3 regions of the Streptomyces sp. NPDC051677 genome follow, and region 1 is predicted to be linked to each of the others. Evidence: predicted binding sites of a transcription regulator. Region 1 holds the regulator's gene; each other region holds the start of a gene.

Region 1 (6,827 bases):
GAGGAACTCGGCGAGCGTCTCGTGCAGGACGCCACGCTCGTCGTCAGCGAGCTCGTCACCAACGCCGTCGTGCACGCCGGAACCGACGTCGAGCTGGGGTGCCGGCTGGAGGAGGAGGAGCCCGGACACCCCGGCGGTCGGCTCGCGGTCGTCGTCGAGGTCTCCGACCACCACCCCTCCCGCGCCCCGCGCGACGACGGCGCCCCCGAACCGCCGTACGAGACACCGGAGTACGGCCGCGGGCTGCGCATCGTCGCCGGGCTCGCCGACGCCTGGGGGGTGACGTACCGCAGGGGGACGAAGACGGTCTGGGCCCGCCTTCTTCCGAGCGCCGCGCCCTACGACATCGAACTCGAAGCCCTCGGCGGCCACCCCTTCGACCACGAGCACGACCACGAGCACGACCCCAAGCACCACTCGGAGCACTCGGAGCAGTGGGAGCACTCGGAGCGCTGCGAGGGCGCGGACGACTTCCTCGGCCCCGCCCCGGGTCTCCTCGCAGCCCTCGCCCCCGAGCCGCGGCAGCCGGTCGGCCGCCGGGACCGGGAGTGGCTCAACCGGGGCGCGCTCTCCTTCCTCGCCGAGGCCTCCGACCTGCTCGCCGGACAGCTCGACGAGGACCTGGTGGCCGCGCTGACCGGGCAGTTGCTCGTGCCGCGGCTCGCCGACTGGTGCGCGGTGTGGCTGGAGGACGAGGTCAGCGGGCGCGGCGAGTGGACCGGCGGGCCGGGGCCGCGGCTGGCCCGGGTCTGGCACGGCAGCGAGAACCTCATCGAGGAGCTGCGCCGGGCCCTGGAGAAGGACCCGCCGTGTCCGCCGTGTCCGCCCGACGGCGGTCCGAGCTCCGGGCCCGAGCCGTTTCCCTGGCCCGGCGCGGCGCTCGGCGGGCCGGGCGCGGCCCTCGCGTACCGGCTGATCGCGGGCGGCCGTCCGCTGGGCACCCTGGTCATCGGGCGGGCCGGGCTGCTCGTCTTCCCCGACGAGGTCACCGGGCTCGTCGAGGACCTGGGCCGTCGGGTGGCGCTCGCCATCGGCGCGGCCCGCCAGTACGCCCGCCAGGTCACCATCAGCGCCGTCCTGCAGCGCGGGCTGCTGCCCGGCGCGGTCGCGCAGATCCCCGGGGTGCACAGCGCCCTCGTCTACGAGCCGCGTGAACAGGGCGGCCCGAGCGGCGACTTCTACGACCTGTTCCCGGCGGGCGACGGCCGCTGGTGCTTCGCGATCGGCGACGTCCAGGGCAAGGGCCCGGAGGCGGCCGTCGTCATCGGCCTGGCCCGGCCCTGGCTGCGGCTGCTGGCCCGCGAGGGGTACGGCGTCGCAGACGTCCTGGACCGCCTCAACCAACTCCTCCTCGACGACGCGACGGAGGCCGCCGACGCCGCCGCCCGCGCATTCGTCGGCCCCGCCGGACCGGGCGACGGTCCGCAGACCCGCTTTCTCTCCCTCCTCTACGGCGAACTGGCCCCCTTCGAGGGCGGCGTCCGCTGCACCCTCGCCTCCGCCGGTCACCCGCTGCCGCTGCTGCTGGGCCCGGACGGCTCGGTCGCCACGGCCGCGCACCCGCAGACGCTGCTCGGGGTCATCGAGGACGTCATGTACACCAGCGACAGCCTGGAGCTGAGGCCCGGGGACAGCCTGCTGTGCGTCACCGACGGGGTGACGGAGCGGCGCTCGGGCTCCCGCCAGTTCGACGACGAGGACGGTCTGGCCGTCGCGCTGGCGGGCTGCGCAGGGCTGGACGCGCAACTGATCGCGGAACGGATCCGGCACCTGGTGCACGAGTTCGGCGAGCTGCCCCCGGAGGACGACCTGGCGCTGCTGGTACTCCAGGCCGAGTAGGCCGAGTAGGCCGAGTAGGCCGAGTAGGCCGAGTAGGCCGAGTAGGCCGAGTAGGCCGAGTAGGCCGTGTCGACCGGGCCGGCGGAGCAGGGAGACGGCGCTTTCGAGCGTCGTGCGTCGCAGGGCGCCCGGGGCCGGTGCGGGCGTGCGGGACAATGGGCGCATGCCTTCCGCACTTCCCGACGGCGAGCCGGTCCCCGACGACGGCGCGCTCCCGGCGCACGCGCTCGCCGACGCCGCCGACCGCCCCCTCGGGTTCTATCTGCACGTCCCCTACTGCGCGACCCGCTGCGGCTACTGCGACTTCAACACCTACACCGCCACCGAGCTGCGCGGCACGGGCGGTGTTCTCGCCTCCCGCGACAACTACGCCGACACCCTGATCGACGAGGTCCGCCTCGCCCGCAAGGTCCTCGGCGACGACCCGCGCGAGGTCCGCACGGTCTTCGTCGGCGGCGGCACTCCGACGCTGCTGGCCGCGTCCGACCTCGTACGGATGCTGGGCGCGATCCGCGACGAGTTCGGTCTCGCGGCGGACGCGGAGGTGACGACGGAGGCGAACCCGGAGTCCGTCGACCCCGCCTATCTGGCTGCCCTCCGCGAGGGCGGCTTCAACCGGATCTCCTTCGGCATGCAGAGCGCGAAGCAGCATGTGCTGCGCGTGCTGGACCGGACCCACACCCCCGGCCGCCCCGAGGCATGCGTGGCGGAGGCGCGGGCGGCGGGCTTCGACCACGTCAACCTGGACCTGATCTACGGCACCCCGGGCGAGTCGGACGACGACTGGCGGGCCTCGCTGGACGCGGCGCTGGGCGCGGGCCCCGACCACGTCTCGGCGTACGCGCTGATCGTCGAGGAGGGCACGCAGCTCGCCCGCCGGATCCGCCGGGGCGAGGTCCCGATGACCGACGACGACGTGCACGCCGACCGCTATCTGATCGCGGACGAGGTGATGTCGGCCGCGGGCTACGACTGGTACGAGGTCTCCAACTGGGCTGCCTCCGAGGCGGGCCGCTGTCTGCACAACGAGCTGTACTGGCGGGGCGCCGACTGGTGGGGCGCGGGGCCGGGGGCGCACTCGCACGTCGGCGGGGTGCGCTGGTGGAACGTGAAGCATCCGGGGGCCTACGCGGCTGCCCTCGCGGGCGGGCGCTCGCCGGGCGCCGGACGTGAGCTCCTGTCGGACGAGGACCGGCGCGTGGAGCGGATCCTGCTGGAGCTGCGGCTGCGCGAGGGGGTTCCGCTGGCGCTGCTGCGGGAGGCGGGGCTCGCGGCCGCAGGCCGGGCGCTCTCGGAAGGACTGCTGCAGCGGGGGCCGTACGACGAGGGGCGGGCGGTGCTGACCCTGCGGGGCCGGTTGCTGGCGGACGCGGTGGTCCGGGACCTGGTGGACTGAGGGTTTCGCCCCCGCCGCCTCTTCCCCCCGCCGCCTCTTCCCCCCGCCGCCCCTTCCCGTTCCGACCCTGGGGGCTGCCGCCCCCGGACCCCCGCTTTTCGGCCTGGACGGCCTCGTCCTCAAGCTCCCCCAGAGGGGGGACCCCCAGACGGGCCGGCGGCGGTCACGAAGTCGATCAGTTCCTCGACCCGGCCGAGGAGCTCCGGCTCCAGGTCCTTGTACGAGTCCACCTGTTTCAGGATGGCCTGCCACACCGCTCCGGTGTTGTCCGACGGCCAGCCCAGGGCCCGGCACACGCCCGTCTTCCAGTCCTGACCGTGCGGGACGCGCGGCCACCCCGGGATACCCAGCGACGCCGGCTTCACCGCCTCCCAGATGTCGATGTACGGGTGGCCGACGACCAAAGCGTGCTCGCTCGTGACCGACCGGGCGATGCGCCACTCCTTCGTGCCGGGGACGAGGTGGTCCACGAGGACGCCCAGCCTGGCGTCCGGGCCCGGGGCGAACTCGGCGACGATCGACGGCAGGTCGTCCACGCCCTCCAGGTACTCCACGACCACGCCCTCGACGCGCAGGTCGTCGCCCCACACCTTCTCGACCAGCTCGGCGTCGTGCCGGCCCTCGACGTAGATGCGCCCGGCGCGGGCGACCCGCGCGCGTGCGCCCGGGACCGCGACCGAACCGGAGGCGGTACGGGTGGGACGCACGGGCCCCGCGGACGGCGGTCTCACGAGGGTCACCACCCGGCCCTCCAGCAGGAAGCCGCGCGGCTCCAGCGGGAACACCCGGTGCTTGCCGAAGCGGTCCTCCAGGGTGACCGTGCCCGCCTCGCAGCGGATCACCGCGCCGCAGAACCCGGTGCCGGGCTCCTCCACCACCAGGCCGGGCTCCGCCGCGACCTCGGGGACGGGCTTCGGCTTCTTCCAGGGAGGGGTCAGGTCGGCGGAGTACTGGCGCATTCGGATGACGATAGGAGAAGCCGTGAGACGGGTTTACGGCGACACGCCGAAACGGGCGGCCAGCACGTCGCGCTGCGCCCTCACGTACGCCGCGTCCACCACCGCCCCGTGGCCGGGCACGTACAGCGCGTCCTCGCCGCCCAGCCGCAGCAGCCGATCGAGGGCGTCGGGCCAGCGGGAGGGGACGGCGTCCGGGCCGGCCTGCGGCTCGCCGGACTCCTCGACCAGGTCACCGCAGAAGACGACCTCGGGTTCGCCGGGGACGAGGACCGCCAGGTCGTGCGCGGTGTGGCCGGGGCCGACGTTCGCCAGCAGCACCTGCCGGCCGCCGCCCAGGTCGAGCGTCCACTCGCCGGAGACGAGGTGCCGGGGCCGGACGAGCGCGTCCGCGGCCTCCGCGGCAGCCGACTCGTCCAGGCCGTTGCGCACCGCGTCCGCCCGTAGCTCCTCACCCGGCACGGTGTCCACGCCCACCGCCCCGAAGACCTCCGCGCCCGCGAACGCCGCCGCGCCGAAGGCATGGTCGAAGTGGGGGTGGGTGAGCGCGAGATGAGTCACACGTCCGCCGGTGAGCTCCTCGGCCTGCGCCCGCAGCCGCACGCCCTCCGCGAGACTGGATCCCGCGTCGATCATCAGCGCCGCGCCCGCCCCCACGACCAGCCCCGCCGTGCAGTCCCAGCCCGGCAGCCGGCGCCGCCCGACCCCGGCCGCGACCCGCTCCCACCCGAGCTCTTCCCAAGTCACCGTCATACCGCGACGCTAGCCCTACGACGCTGCACCGGGGCCGACCTTGCCCTCGGTGTACCCCACAGCCGTACACTGGGCCGGGGAACGCTGGCACTCGGATGTGAAGAGTGCCAGGCAAGGCGCCCAGGGGACTGGGGGACGACTGCTGGAGGTGTGCGCGGAATGCTGAGTGAACGCAGGCTCCAGGTGCTGCGCGCCATCGTCCAGGACTATGTCGGCACCGAGGAGCCCGTGGGGTCGAAGGCGCTCACCGAGCGGCACAGCCTCGGCGTGTCCCCGGCGACGGTCCGCAACGACATGGCCGCCCTGGAGGACGAGGGGTACATCGCCCAGCCGCACACCAGTGCGGGGCGTATCCCCACGGACAAGGGCTACCGCCTGTTCGTCGACAAGCTGGCCGGCGTCAAGCCGATGACCGGTCCTGAGCGGCGGGCCATCCAGAACTTCCTCGACGGCGCCGTCGATCTCGACGACGTCGTGGCGCGGACCGTGCGGCTGCTGGCGCAGCTCACCCGGCAGGTCGCCGTCGTGCAGTACCCGTCGCTGACCCGTTCGACCGTGCGGCACGTGGAGCTTCTCTCGCTCGCGCCCGCGCGCCTGATGCTCGTGCTGATCACGGACACCGGGCGGGTCGAGCAGCGGCTGGTGGACTGCCCGGCGCCCTTCGGGGAGACTTCGCTGGCGGATCTACGCGCGCGGCTCAACAGCAAGGTCGCGGGCCGTCGCTTCAGCGACGTGCCGCGTCTGGTGGAGGACCTGCCGGACGCCTTCGAGGCCGATGACCGCGGTACGGTCACGACGGTGCTCTCCACCCTGCTGGAGACGCTCGTCGAGGAGAACGAGGAGCGGCTGATGATCGGCGGCACCGCCAATCTCACCCGCTTCGGACATGACTTTCCCCTCACCATCCGGCCCGTCCTGGAGGCCCTGGAGGAGCAGGTCGTGCTCCTCAAACTCCTTGGCGAGGCGGGGGATTCGGGCATGACCGTACGCATCGGTCACGAGAACGCCTATGAGGGACTCAACTCCACTTCGGTGGTGTCGGTCGGCTACGGTTCGGGCGGCGAGGCAGTCGCCAAACTCGGCGTGGTCGGACCGACCCGCATGGATTACCCGGGAACGATGGGAGCGGTACGAGCGGTGGCACGGTACGTCGGACAGATCCTGGCGGAGTCGTAAGTGGCCACGGACTACTACGCCGTCCTCGGCGTGCGCCGCGATGCGTCGCAGGAAGAGATCAAGAAGGCCTTCCGGCGGCTCGCGCGCGAGCTGCACCCGGACGTCAACCCGGATCCGAAGACCCAGGAGCGGTTCAAGGAGATCAACGCCGCCTACGAGGTGTTGTCGGACCCGCAGAAGAAGCAGGTCTACGACCTCGGCGGCGACCCGCTGTCCCAGTCGGGCGGCGGTGGCGCAGGCGGCTTCGGGGCCGGTGGCTTCGGGAACTTCTCCGACATCATGGACGCGTTCTTCGGCACGGCGTCCCAGCGGGGCCCGAGGTCGCGGACGCGGCGCGGTCAGGACGCGATGATCCGGCTGGAGGTGGACCTGGAAGAGGCGGCCTTCGGCACGACGAAGGACATCCAGGTCGACACGGCGATCGTCTGCGCCACCTGCAGCGGTGAGGGCGCGGCGCCGGGGACCACCGCCCAGACGTGTGACATGTGCCGCGGCCGCGGTGAGGTGTCGCAGGTGACGCGGTCCTTCCTGGGCCAGGTCATGACGTCCCGGCCCTGTCCGCAGTGCCAGGGCTTCGGCACGGTGGTCCCGACCCCCTGCCCGGAGTGCGCGGGCGACGGCCGGGTACGGTCCCGTCGCACCCTCACGGTCAAGATCCCCGCCGGTGTCGACAACGGCACCCGGATCCAGCTCGCGGGCGAGGGCGA
Region 2 (6,827 bases), on a different contig from region 1:
GGTGGCGGCGTTGAAGCCCTGGCCCTTGTCAAGCTCGGCGACCTTGGAGGTGATGACGTAGCCCTCCAGGCCGGCGTTCTCGGCGATCCAGCGCAGCGGCTCGACGACGGCGCGGCGGACGACGGCGACACCGGTCGCCTCGTCGCCGGTCTTGCCCAGGCCGCCCTCCAGCACCTTGGCGGCGTGGACGAGCGCGGAACCGCCACCGGAGACGATGCCCTCCTCGACCGCGGCGCGGGTCGCGGAGATGGCGTCCTCCAGGCGGTGCTTCTTCTCCTTCAGCTCCACCTCGGTGGCGGCACCGACCTTGATCACGCACACGCCGCCGGCCAGCTTCGCGAGGCGCTCCTGGAGCTTCTCGCGGTCCCAGTCGGAGTCCGTGTTCTCGATCTCGGCCTTGATCTGGGCGATGCGGCCCACGACGTCCTCGGAGTTGCCGGCGCCGTCGACGAGGGTGGTGTCGTCCTTGGTGACGGTGACGCGGCGGGCGGAGCCGAGCACGTCGATGCCGACCTGGTCGAGCTTGAGGCCGACCTCCTCGGAGATGACGGTGGCGCCGGTGAGGACGGCCATGTCCTGGAGCATCGCCTTGCGACGGTCACCGAAGCCGGGGGCCTTCACGGCGACCGCGTTGAACGTGCCGCGGATCTTGTTGACGACGAGGGTGGAGAGCGCCTCGCCCTCCAGGTCCTCGGCGATGATCAGCAGCGGCTTGGAGGAGTTGGTCTGGATGACCTTCTCCAGGAGCGGCAGCAGGTCGGCGATGGAGGAGATCTTGCCCTGGTTGATGAGGATGTAGGGGTCCTCGAGGACGGCCTCCATGCGCTCCTGGTCCGTCACGAAGTACGGCGACAGGTAGCCCTTGTCGAAGGCCATGCCCTCGGTGAAGTCCAGCTCCAGACCGAAGGTGTTGGACTCCTCGACGGTGATGACGCCGTCCTTGCCGACCTTGTCCATCGCCTCGGCGATGAGCTCGCCGACCTGCGTGTCCTGGGCGGACAGCGCGGCGACGGCGGCGATGTCGGACTTCTCGTCGATCGGGCGGGCGGTGGCCAGCAGATCCTCGGAGATCGCCTTGACGGCGGCGTCGATGCCCTTCTTCAGGGAGGCCGGGGAGGCGCCGGCGGCGACGTTCTTCAGGCCCTCGCGGACGAGCGCCTGGGCCAGGACGGTGGCGGTGGTGGTGCCGTCGCCCGCGATGTCGTTGGTCTTGGTCGCCACCTCCTTCACCAGCTGCGCGCCGAGGTTCTCGTACGGGTCGTCGAGCTCGACCTCACGGGCGATCGTGACACCGTCGTTGGTGATGGTGGGGGCGCCGAACTTCTTGTCGATGACGACGTTGCGGCCCTTGGGGCCGATCGTCACCTTGACCGTGTCGGCAAGCTTGTTGACGCCGCGCTCGAGGGCGCGACGGGCGTCCTCGTCGAACTTCAGGATCTTCGCCATGGGAGCGGTTCAGCCCTCTCGGAAAACGTGGGAACGAACTGCGCCCCCAGCACCCGGCTTCACAAAGTCGCGGGGGCCAGGGGCGCAGATCACTGCAAAACTGGGTGAACTACTTCTCGATGATCGCGAGCACGTCGCGAGCCGAGAGGACGAGGTACTCCTCGCCGTTGTACTTCACCTCGGTGCCGCCGTACTTGCTGTACAGGACGACGTCGCCAACCTTGACGTCGAGCGGCAGGCGCTCGCCGTTCTCGAAGCGGCCCGGGCCCACGGCGAGGACGGCGCCCTCCTGGGGCTTCTCCTTCGCGGTGTCCGGGATGACCAGGCCAGAGGCGGTGGTCTGCTCGGCGTCGAGCGGCTGGACCACGATGCGGTCCTCAAGCGGCTTGATGGCAACCTTGGAGCTGGTGGTCGTCACGATCCGACCTCCCCCTTCGGAGATCTCACGGGGTTAACTGTCTGAGGTGGCGACCAGGTGGATCCGTCGTCGCGGGTGCCGGACCTGCCCGTCGCTGTGTTGGCACTCTCCAGTGGTGAGTGCCAGAGCCGAGACTATGACTGCGATTAGCACTCGGTCAAGCGGAGTGCCAATGCCTGCGGCGCGTCGGCCGGTTTTCAGTGGGCGTTCGTGTCGTCGGCTGCCCGGAGTTCGTGTGGACGTCACCGGGGGCTGCCGCCCCCGGGCCCCCGCTTCGGCCCTGAAAGGGCCTCGTCCTCAACCCCCCAGAGGGGGGACCCCCAGACGGGCTGAGGGATCCTGGCCGGCGCCAAGGTGTGGCCCTACAAATAGTCCTCCAAGCGGCCCACCGTGAGCCCCTGTTCCTGCACCCGGCGCAGCAGGCGCGTCGTGCGGTCGCGCAGGGTCGGGCCCAGGGACTCGTCCGGGTCGACGGCGATGACGTCGCCGGGGCGGAGGCGGGGGGAGCCGCGGGTGTAGACGAGGTCGGTGGGGCCCATGGAGGCGCGCCAGAGGACGATCGCCGTGATGCCGCAGTCGGCGGCGGCGCGGCGGGTGGCGGTGTCGTAGGCGCCGTAGGGCGGGCGGAAGAGGCGGGGGCGCAGGCCGAAGCGGGCATGGAGTTTGTCCTGCTGGCCGCAGATCTCGGCGTGCTGGCCGGCGTAGGGCAGGCCGCGCAGGGCCGGGTGGTCCAGGGTGTGGTTCTGGATGTTCGCGCCGACGGACCTCAGGCGGGCGAAGTGGCCGTAGCCGGGGCCGACCACGCTGTCCGTCAGGAACATGCTGACGGGGAGGCGCAGTTCGCGGACCATGTCGACGAAGCGGGGGTCGCGTTCGGCGCCGTCGTCGTAGGTGAGGAAGACGACCTTGTCGGCGGTCGGGACGTGGTCGACGACCGGGGGGAGGCCTGCGCCGGGGCTGCCGGCGAGGGGGCGGACGGCCGGGTGGGACGGGGCGGCGGCCAGAGGGGACGTCAGACCCCAGCGGCGGTACGGGTCCTGGGCGGCCGGGCCGGGTGGGCGGACCCGGGCGGCGGCCTTCTTGCCCAGCCGTTCGATCGGGTCGACGGACTGGGCGCAGCCGGTGAGCAGGCCGAGCGCCAGGACGGCGGCAGCCAGGGACCGCAGGCTCACAGGTAGTCCTCCAGCCGTGCCACCGCGTACCCCTTCTCCGTGACCTTGTCGAGGAACCGGCGGACCATGTCGGGCATCGTGCCCTTCCAGTCGCCGCGACCGCGGAAATGGCTCAGGACGATGTCGCCGGCGTGGATGTCCTGGTCCCACTCGCGGTACTCCCAGTGGTCGACGAAGACCTCCTCGTCCCAGATGGGGGCGTATCTGATGCCGCACGACTTGGCGGCGCGCAGGGTGTCCTGGTTGTAGTTGCCGTAGGGCGGGCGGAACAGGGTGGGGCGTTTGCCGTAGTGCCGCTCCATCACGTCCTGCATGCCGCAGATCTCGCGCTTCTGCTGCCGGTACGACAGCCCCGGCAGGTAGGGGTGGTGGAGGGTGTGGTTGTTCAGGACGACGCCACGGTCCTGCATCTTCTTGAAGTAGCCGTAGTCGTCCTTGATCAGATAGTCGCTGAGGAACGCGGTGTACGGGATCTTCAGGTCGCTCATCATGCGCAGGAACGCCGGGTCCTTCTCGGAGCCGTCGTCGATGGTGAGGAAGACGACCCGGTCCTTGGTCGGGATCGTGGTGAAGACCGGGGGGAGGCCGAGCTCCTCGTGGTCGTCCACCTCGAAGCCCTCGCGGGTCGTGATCTCCGGTGTGTGCGCGGGCGGCGCCGGCGGCGTCAGCGGGACCTTCTTCAGGCCCCAGCGCTTGGCCGCGGCGACCCGGGCCTGCTGGGCGGCGCGGAGCCGGGAGGCGTACTCGTGCAGGGCGCGGGCCGGGGGCGCCGCGGGGTGCTGCGCGCGGTCCGGCTGCTGACCCGGCGCGGGACGGGTCCCCTTGCCTCCCCCGCCGGTCGCGGCACCGCCTCCCGCACAGCCCGTCGCGACGGCGGCCAGGGTGAGGACGGCGGCCGCGCTCCGGAGGCCCGTGAGGCGGAGCGCCGTGCGCCTCTTGTGCCCAGTGCGTCTCTTGTGTCCAGTGCGCCTCACGGGCCCGGTGCGCCCCGTTCTCCCGGCCCCGGCGGGGCGGTAACGAGCCCCGCAGCGGCCACTATTGTCATCATTTTGTACGACAGATCCCATGGCGCCGGATCCTCGCAGTCACCGCCCCGGAACCCCGCCCGACACCGCCGCCGGAGGCGCACCATCCACCGACTGGCCCACAATGACCCGGTGAACGACCTCGCCCCCCTCCTCACCCCCGAGGGCCGCGCCCTCCTCGACGCCGTGCGCGGCACCGCCCCCGCCGACGAACTCGCCGTCGCCACCCGGCTGCGCCGCGAACACCCCGCCGGCCTGGTGTCCGCGGCCCTGGGCCAGGCCCGGCTGCGGCAGCGGGCGGCGGCGAAGTTCGGGGCCGCGGACGCCGAGCGGATGTTCTTCACACCGAACGGGGTGGAGCAGTCGACGCGGGCGAGCGTCGCCGGGTACCGGGCCGGGCGGATGAAGGCGCTCGGCGTGACCTCCGTCGCCGACCTGTGCTGCGGGATCGGCGGCGACGCGATCGCGCTGGCCCGGGCCGGGATCCGGGTCCTGGCCGTGGACCGGGACCCGCTGACGGTGCAGGCGGCGCGCGCGAACGCCGACGCGCTGGGGCTCGCCGACCTCGTCGAGGTGCGGGAGGCCGACGTCACGGACGTCGACACGAGCGGCTACGACGCCGTGTTCGTCGACCCGGCGCGGCGCGGTGGCCGCGGCCGCGTCTTCGATCCGGAGGCGTACTCGCCTCCCCTGTCGTGGGCCGTCGGGGCCGCCCTCGCCGCGCCCCGCGCCGCCCTGAAGATCGCGCCCGGTGTGCCGCACGAGGCGATCCCCGCCGAGGCCGAGGCCGAGTGGATCTCGGACGGCGGGGACGTGAAGGAGGCCGTGCTGTGGTTCGGGACCGGCGAGGCGGGGGCCGTTCGGGCGACCCTGCTGCCGGGGCCGCGGACGCTGCTCGGCGGCGGTCTGCCCGACCCGGCGGTCCGACCGGTCGGGCGGTATCTGTACGAGCCCGACGGCGCCGTCATCCGGGCGCATCTGGTCGCTGACGTGGCCCGGGACCTCGACGGCGGGCTGATCGACGAGACCATCGCCTACGTCACCGCGGATGCCCTGCGCGCCACGCCGTACGCCGCCGCCTACGAGATCACCGACCAACTGCCGTTCAACGTAAAGAAGTTGAAGGCGCTGCTGCGGGAGCGGGAGGTCGGGATCCTCACCGTGAAGAAGCGGGGGTCGGCGGTCGAGCCGGAGGAGCTGCGGAAGAAGGCGCTGCCCAGGCCGCAGGGGCCCAACTCCGTGACCGTGTTCCTGACGCGGGTGGCGGGGGCGCCGACGATGCTCCTCGGCGCCCCCGCCTGACCTGCTGTTTCCTGCTGTTTCTGCTGTTTCCTGCTGTTGCCCGGTGTCGCTGCCTGCGGTTACTGGCGCTGGAGCGTCTTGAGCGGCGCCAGGTTCGACTCGTGGGAGCCGGCCGGGGCGGGACGCTTCACCGTGGCGGCGGCCTGGCCGTCGCCGTTGTCGTCGCCGTTGACGGGTGCGGCGAAGGAGCTCGTCGGCGCGCCCGCCTGTGCGCCCGCCGGGATGTCCCCGTTGAAGTACGGGTGGTACACGAAGTAGGAGCTGCCCGCGCTGATCGTGGCGCCCACGGTGTTCAGCGCGGCCGGGGAGATCGAGCTGTTCACGCCGAAGGCCACCGCGGAGTTGACGCTGGCGGACTCACGCTGGAAGTAGTTGGTCAGCTCGGCCGAGGGGGCCGCGGCGCTGGTGGTCCACAGAACCGGCCCGAAGACGTTCATCGCCGAGGCGGCCGACACGCCGTCGCGCCAGGAGCCCGAGTAGGCGAGGCCGGCCTGGCTCGGCGCGGTCCACCAGAACATGGCGATGGCCACCGAGATGGACGGGTCCGTGGTGCCCGAGATCGGGTAGTACGAGTACGTCGACGGCCACCGCGAGAAGCTCGAGTGGGTCAGCGCGTACCGCGCCGCCGCACCAACCGGGATGATCATGGTCTTGTCGGGGTTCAGGCTGTTGAGGTACGCCTGCGTCGACGCGGGCAGCTTGTTGCCGTTGGTGAGGACGACCCCGCCCGCGCTGGCCGCGCCGTCGGAGCCGGCCGCGGCCGCCGCCGAGAGGGCCGCACGGTACTCGGCGCCACCGGCCAGGAAGACGTACTTCGGGGCGGAGGTGACGGTCTTGGCCACCATGACCGAGGTCGAGTAGGGGTCCGTGCCCGTCAGCCGCACCGGCGTGTAGCCGAGCGCCTTCACCTGGGCGGCGACCGTGTTGTCGAGGACGGCCGTGCTGCCGACCAGGTAGACGGGCTTGCCCGGCTTCAGGGTCCGCTTCAGCTCGTTCTTCGTCGTCGAGGACAGCCCGGTCTTCTGCGTCATCAGCACCGGGCCCTCCTTCCGGCCGGCCAGGGCGGGCGCGGTGACGGCGTACGCCGGGTTGTCCTGGTTGACCAGGACCGCGGACTTGGCGTCCATCAGGCCGGGCTCGCTGTGGCCGACGGTGTTCCACGTCCAGCGCGAGGCGGCGGTGGCGGTGAGGTAGGCGTTGCCGCCCCAGACCCGGCCGGTGCCGTTCTTGCGCAGCGGCTGCCAGCTGGGGTTGTCGCCGGTGGCGGTGTCCCCGACCTTGGTGAGTTCGCCGGTGGCCAGGTCGACGTACTCGGTGGTGTGCACGTCGTCGCTGTTCGGCGAGGTGTGGGCGTCGAAGACGATCCGCTTGCCGGTGGGCGACCAGGACGGGTTGGCGAACCGGCGCGGACCGCTGGTGACCTGCTTGGCGTCGGTGCCGTCGGCGTTCGCCGTGAAGATCTGC
Region 3 (6,827 bases), on a different contig from region 1:
CGGGACAACTGCACGGTCGTCGTGTACAGCGACCCCAAGGACGGCCGCTACCAGCAGATCGACTCCTCCCCCTGGGGCGCCACCGTCGAGCTTCCACCGCCCGTGAGTGTCACCCTCGACACCGAGCCCCTCAAGAAGTACGCCCGCTGAAACGCCCGAGGGCGGTACCCCCCAGCCGTAGCTGGGAGTACCGCCCTCGGTTCGAAGGACAGTCGATCAACCGGAACCGGTCGATCAGAAGTCCATGTCACCGCCCGGCATGCCGCCGCCGGCGGGCGCGGCGGCCTTCTCCGGCTTGTCGGCGATGACGGCCTCGGTGGTGAGGAACAGCGCGGCGATGGAGGCGGCGTTCTGCAGGGCAGAGCGGGTCACCTTCGCCGGGTCGATGATGCCCTCGGCGATCATGTCGACGTACTCGCCGGTCGCGGCGTTCAGGCCGTGACCGACCTGGAGGTTGCGGACCTTCTCCACGACGACGCCACCCTCGAGACCACCGTTGACGGCGATCTGCTTGAGCGGGGCCTCCAGCGCGAGCTTCACGGCGTTGGCGCCGGTCGCCTCGTCACCCTCGAGGTCGAGCTTCTCGAAGACGCTGGACGCCTGGATGAGCGCCACGCCGCCACCGGCGACGATGCCCTCCTCGACGGCGGCCTTCGCGTTGCGGACGGCGTCCTCGATGCGGTGCTTGCGCTCCTTGAGCTCCACCTCGGTGGCGGCGCCGGCCTTGATGACCGCGACACCGCCGGCGAGCTTCGCCAGGCGCTCCTGCAGCTTCTCGCGGTCGTAGTCCGAGTCGCTGTTCTCGATCTCGGCGCGGATCTGGTTGACCCGGCCCGCGACCTGGTCCGACGAGCCGGAGCCGTCGACGATGGTCGTCTCGTCCTTCGTGATGACGACCTTGCGAGCCTTGCCCAGGAGGTCCAGGGAGGTGTTCTCGAGCTTGAGACCGACCTCCTCGGAGATGACCTCGCCACCGGTGAGGATGGCGATGTCGTTCAGCATCGCCTTGCGGCGGTCGCCGAAGCCCGGGGCCTTGACCGCGACGGACTTGAAGGTGCCGCGGATCTTGTTGACGACCAGGGTCGACAGGGCCTCGCCCTCGACGTCCTCGGCGATGATCAGCAGCGGCTTGCCCGACTGCATGACCTTCTCCAGGAGCGGGAGCAGGTCCTTGACGTTCGCGATCTTGGAGTTCGCGATCAGGATGTACGGGTCGTCGAGGACGGCCTCCATACGCTCCATGTCGGTGGCGAAGTACGCCGAGATGTAGCCCTTGTCGAAGCGCATGCCCTCGGTGAGCTCCAGCTCCAGACCGAAGGTCTGGGACTCCTCGACGGTGATGACGCCTTCCTTGCCGACCTTGTCCATCGCCTCGGCGATGAGCTCGCCGATCTGGGTGTCGGCGGCGGAGATGGAGGCCGTGGAAGCGATCTGCTCCTTGGTCTCGACATCCTTCGCCTGCTCCAGCAGGGCGCCGGAGACGGCCTCGACGGCCTTCTCGATGCCGCGCTTGAGGGCCATCGGGTTGGCGCCGGCGGCTACGTTGCGCAGGCCTTCCTTGACCAGGGCCTGGGCGAGAACGGTCGCCGTGGTCGTACCGTCACCGGCGACGTCGTCCGTCTTCTTGGCGACTTCCTTGACCAGCTCGGCGCCGATCTTCTCGTACGGGTCCTCGAGCTCGATCTCCTTGGCGATGGAGACACCATCGTTGGTGATCGTGGGGGCGCCCCACTTCTTCTCGAGGACGACGTTGCGGCCCTTGGGGCCGAGCGTCACCTTCACGGCGTCCGCGAGCTGGTTCATGCCGCGCTCGAGGCCGCGCCGTGCCTCCTCGTCGAACGCGATGATCTTGGCCATGTGAAGTGGTCCTCCCGGACTGGGGTGGATTGCTCCGGACCGCGCTGGCGCCCGCGACGGACGGCTCGCCGGCCTCGTGGTTCCTTGCCCCACCTGGCCTGCGGGCCTCACCGACCCGGTCCTCGTTGTCACTCTCACCTTCAGAGTGCTAACGCCAATGATTAGCACTCGGCATGCGAGAGTGCAAGGTGCGCCCGCGAAGCGGGCTCGTTGAGGGGTGGTGGTCGGGTGACGGGTGGGCGCAAGCTCCTTGGGGGGATCCGCAGGTGAACAACGGTCCCGGACGCGACCGCCGGACACGACCGAAGGGCTCGTACCCCCAGGAGGTACGAGCCCTTCGATGACGTACAGAAGAACGACGCTGTCAGTCGGCGCGTGCTTCAGCCGGTCGCGAGACGGACCATGTCCGCCTGCGGCCCCTTCTGGCCCTGCGAGATCTCGAAATCGACCCGCTGACCCTCTTCCAGGGTGCGGTAGCCGTCCATCTGAATCGCGCTGTAGTGGACGAAAACATCCGCACCACCGTCGACCGCGATGAAGCCGTACCCCTTCTCCGCGTTGAACCACTTGACGGTGCCCTGAGCCATGCCTAACTCCCCTATTACTGGCCCTTGCACAGATCCACACTTCGCGGATCCGGGTCAGACCTCACCCCCCAGTTGGTTGGGGGCGTGCGCCGGAACGCGTCGACCGCGGCTGAATGTATCTGTCCAACTGCCGTCTGCAACAGGTCACTCGGACGAGAATTCTGGACGCACGGGATCCGGAATGTGGCGAGAATTCGCCAGAATTCAGGGCAAGTCGGGCCCTGCAAAAGCCACAAAAGCCACGAATGAGACGCGCACTTTGGCTGCTTCTCATCGGGCACTGGGCAGAAATGAAAGGCTCCGGTTCCATTGATCGGGACCCGGTTCCCCAACTGTACCGCGCTCAACCACACTGAATTGCCCCCTCCGCTTCTATCGCGGAGAGGGCAATTCGGTGAACGCTCGGTAATCGCTGTTACCGACGGTTACTACCGGCGGGTACTGACCGGCGGTCAGCCACCGGCGACGGCCGGGATGATCGAGACGCCGGCGCCGTCGGGGGTCGCCGTCTCCAGCCCCTGCTCGAAGCGGACGTCGTCGTCGTTCACGTACACGTTGACGAAGCGCCGCAGCTTGCCCTGGTCGTCCAGAACCCGGGCGGCGATCCCGTTGTGGTTCTTCTCCAGGTCCGCGATGACCTCGCCGAGGGTCCCTCCTTCGGCGGTCACCTCGGCCTGCCCGCCCGTGTAGGTACGCAGGATGGTGGGGATGCGGACGTTGACGCTCACGATGTGACCTCCGGTCGGGTAATCGGCTTGAGGGGCGCGCAGACGACGATGGCGCTACACGAGACCAGCTTCGCGGAACGACTCCAGGTTGGGCCGGATGGTCGCGGTGAGCCCCGTCCCCGCCACCGCGTCCAGCGTCTTCAGACCATCACCCGTGTTCAGCACGACCGTGGTCAGCGTCGGATCCAGCAGCCCGTTCTCGATCAGCTTCCGCGTCACCCCGACGGTCACCCCGCCGGCGGTCTCCGCGAAGATCCCCTCGGTCCGCGCGAGCAGCCGGATCGCGTCGACGATCTGCTCGTCGTCGACGTCCTCCACCGCCCCGCCCGTCCGCCGGGCGATGTCGAGGACGTACGGGCCGTCCGCCGGGTTGCCGATCGCCAGCGACTTGGCGATGGTGTTCGGCTTCTGCGGCCGGACGACGTCGTGCCCCGCCTTGTACGCGACGGACACCGGGCTGCACCCCTCCGCCTGCGCACCGAAGATCTTGTACGGCTTGTCCTCGACGAGCCCGAGCTTGATCAGCTCCTGCAGACCCTTGTCGATCTTCGTGAGCTGCGAGCCGGAGGCGATCGGCACGACCAGCTGGTCCGGCAGCCGCCAGCCGAGCTGCTCGCAGATCTCGTACGCCAGCGTCTTCGAACCCTCGGCGTAGTACGGCCGCAGGTTGACGTTGACGAAGCCCCAGCCCTCGCCCGCCGGGTCGCCGATGAGCTCGGAGCAGAAGCGGTTGACGTCGTCGTAGTTGCCCTCGATGCCGACGAGCTCGCCGCCGTAGACCGCGGCCATGACGACCTTGCCCTGCTCCAGGTCGTGCGGGATGAACACGCAGGAGCGGAAGCCGGCGCGGGCGGCGGCCGCGCCGACGGCGCCGGCCAGGTTGCCCGTGGAGGAGCAGGACAGGGTCGTGAAGTCGAAGGCACGGGCGGCCTCGATGGCCTGCGCGACGACGCGGTCCTTGAAGGAGTGCGTCGGGTTGCCGGAGTCGTCCTTGACGAAGAGCTTGCCGGCGTCGACGCCCAGTTCGCGGGCGAGGTTGTCGGCCTTGACGAGCTTGGTCCAGCCCGGGTTGATGTTCGGCTTGTCCGCCACGTCGGCCGGGACGGGCAGCAGCGGCGCATAGCGCCAGATGTTCGCGGGGCCCGCTTCGATGCGCTTGCGGAGCTCCTCCGTGTCGTAGGAGGAGAAGTCGTACGCGATCTCGAGCGGGCCGAAACACTCTTCGCAGGCGAAGAGCGGGCCGAGGGGCACCCGGTGACCGCACTCGCGGCAGCTCAACGCGGTGGCCGGACCGAGGTCGACAGCGGAGGCAGTGGAGTCCGTGGTGCTTGCAACAGTCTGCGCAGCCATGTGAGGCGAGGCCCTTTCTCCTCATCTTCCTCACGACGCATCTCGTCGTGAGACGGATTTGGCACCTTCCCAAGCCGGGAGCCTCGCGCGACGATCAGCAGTGATCCATCAACGATGATCAATCAGCAGTGATCGGTTACGAGACCGGCTGGAGGGTTGCCGGGGCTTCATCGGGCCGTATCCCTCTGCCCCTCTGGATGAGCGGTATTCGGTTGTGGACGCCCAGGACCCCCGACATGCGATGGTCACCAGCGTTGTTCAAGACTGTAACCGAAGGCCAGGACAGTTGAGATAGTCGTCCGAACCGCGAGACAACCGTGAGGAGCCGCAGACTGTGCTGGAAGAAGTCGAGCGCTGGCTGGCCACTCGCTCCTGGTCCGTGGCCGATCGCCCGCTGCACCGGATCCTGGCCGCGAAGCGGGCCACGAACCAGTCGGTGTCGGTGGTCCTGCCCGCGCTGAACGAGGAGGAGACGGTCGGCGACATCGTCGCCGTCATCCGCCACGATCTCATGCACCAGGTTCCGCTCGTCGACGAGATCGTCGTCGTCGACTCGGGGTCGACCGACCGTACGGCGGAGGTCGCGGCGGCGGCGGGCGCGCGGGTCGTGCACCGCGACGCGATCCTGCCCCGCATCCCCGCCGTGCCCGGCAAGGGCGAGGTGCTGTGGCGCTCGCTGCTGGTCACCACCGGGGACATCGTCTGTTTCATCGACGCGGACCTCAGGGAGTTCTCCTCGGACTTCGTCTCGGGGATCGTCGGCCCGCTGCTCACCGACCCGGACGTGGACCTGGTCAAGGGCATGTACGACCGTCCGCTCGCCGGCGCGGCGGGCCAGGGCGGCCGGGTGACCGAGCTGATGGCCCGCCCGCTGCTGAACATGCACTGGCCGCAGCTGGCCGGGTTCGTGCAGCCGCTCGGCGGCGAGTACGCGGCCCGCCGCAGCCTGCTGGAGCAGCTGCCCTTCCCCGTCGGGTACGGCGTGGAGCTGGGCATGCTGGTCGACGCCCTGCACCTGGTCGGGCTCGACGCCCTCGCGCAGGTGGACGTCGGTGTGCGAAAGCACCGCCACCAGGACGGGCAGGCCCTGGGCCGGATGGCGGCGGCGATCTACCGCACCGCGCAGCTGCGGCTGGCCCGCGGGCACATGATCCGCCCGGCCCTCACCCAGTTCGAGCGGAGCGGGGACGGCTTCGAGCCGCGCACGTACTCCGTGGACACCGAGGAACGGCCGCCGATGGCGGAGATCGTCGAGTACGCGACCCGCAAGGTCGCGTAACCCTCCGGACGGGCCGTATACGTCCCTCGCACGGTGCGCGACCGTACGTTTGAGCGTTTGTCGACCGGGCTAGGTTGTGGCGTATGGCTTCCACGCACGACATGGCTGCTCGGGGTGCTGAGGTGCTGGTCGCGTCCAACCGCGGTCCGGTCTCCTACGAGGTACGCGAGGACGGCTCGCTGCACGCGAAACGCGGGGGCGGCGGGCTGGTCTCCGGCCTGTCGGCCATCGGCCCCGACGCGGGCGCCCTCTGGGTGTGCGCGGCGCTGTCCGACGGCGACCGGGAGGCGGTCTCGCGCGGGGTCGGCGAGGAGGGCGTGCGGATGCTGCCCATCCCGGCCGACGTGCACGCCGACGCGTACAACGGCATCGCCAACTCGGTGCTCTGGTTCATCCACCACCTCCTCTACCAGACCCCGCTGGAGCCGGTCTTCGACGCGGAGTTCCGCCGCCAGTGGGCGTCGTACGAGGCCTACAACCGGGCGTTCGCCCAGGCGCTGGCCGAGGAGGCGGCGGACGGGGCGGCCGTCCTCGTCCAGGACTACCACCTGTGCCTGGTCCCCGGGATGCTGCGCGAGCTGCGCCCCGACCTGCGCATCGGTCACTTCTCGCACACCCCGTGGGCGCCGGTCGACTACTTCGGCCTGCTGCCCGGGGACATCCGCGAGCAGTTGTTGCAGGGCATGCTCGGCGCGGACCGCCTGGGCTTCCTCACCCGGCGCTGGGCGAACGCCTTCACCGCGTGCTGCACGGAGTTCGCCGGGGAACTGGGGAAGACGCAGATCGGCGTGCACGGTCTCGGCGCGGACGCCGACTTCCTGCGGGAGCGCTCGCACCGGGCGGACGTGGACGAACGCATGGCGGCCCTGCGCGAGGAGATCGGCGAGGGACGCAGGACGATCGTGCGGGTCGACCGCACCGAGCTGTCCAAGAACATCGTGCGCGGGCTCCTCGCCTACCGGCAGCTGCTCGACGACCACCCCGAGTGGCGCGAGCGGGTCGTCCACGTGGCCTTCGCCTACCCCT

The links. Region 1 encodes HrcA, which represses chaperone genes, less so after heat shock. Its sites were predicted from a motif close to TTNGCACTCNGNNNNNCNGAGTGCNAA; they were not measured.
Region 2: a site for HrcA is predicted at 2,011-2,037, ahead of groES (co-chaperone GroES). Genes of this name have one in related genera too.
Region 3: a site for HrcA is predicted at 2,019-2,045, ahead of groL (chaperonin GroEL). Genes of this name have one in related genera too.

Annotation. Positions count from the first base shown of each region.
Region 1 covers NZ_JBITCT010000002.1:164,132-170,958, reverse strand. Annotated here, with positions in the region: gene ACIBAF_RS03755 (SpoIIE family protein phosphatase) at 1-1,839, shown strand, start outside; gene hemW (radical SAM family heme chaperone HemW) at 2,003-3,235, shown strand; gene ACIBAF_RS03745 (DUF3097 domain-containing protein) at 3,355-4,194, opposite strand; gene ACIBAF_RS03740 (MBL fold metallo-hydrolase) at 4,228-4,944, opposite strand; gene hrcA (heat-inducible transcriptional repressor HrcA) at 5,104-6,120, shown strand; gene dnaJ (molecular chaperone DnaJ) at 6,121-6,827, shown strand, end outside.
Region 2 covers NZ_JBITCT010000014.1:124,703-131,529, reverse strand. Annotated here, with positions in the region: gene groL (chaperonin GroEL) at 1-1,446, opposite strand, end outside; gene groES (co-chaperone GroES) at 1,556-1,864, opposite strand; gene ACIBAF_RS18840 (polysaccharide deacetylase family protein) at 2,227-3,036, opposite strand; gene ACIBAF_RS18835 (polysaccharide deacetylase family protein) at 3,033-3,917, opposite strand; gene ACIBAF_RS18830 (methyltransferase domain-containing protein) at 4,194-5,363, shown strand; gene ACIBAF_RS18825 (cell wall-binding repeat-containing protein) at 5,423-6,827, opposite strand, start outside.
Region 3 covers NZ_JBITCT010000083.1:17,265-24,091, reverse strand. Annotated here, with positions in the region: gene ACIBAF_RS46330 (Uma2 family endonuclease) at 1-150, shown strand, start outside; gene groL (chaperonin GroEL) at 235-1,857, opposite strand; gene ACIBAF_RS46320 (cold-shock protein) at 2,238-2,444, opposite strand; gene ACIBAF_RS46315 (MoaD/ThiS family protein) at 2,897-3,172, opposite strand; gene thrC (threonine synthase) at 3,227-4,522, opposite strand; SAM riboswitch class I at 4,541-4,726, opposite strand; gene ACIBAF_RS46305 (glucosyl-3-phosphoglycerate synthase) at 4,857-5,801, shown strand; gene ACIBAF_RS46300 (trehalose-6-phosphate synthase) at 5,885-6,827, shown strand, end outside.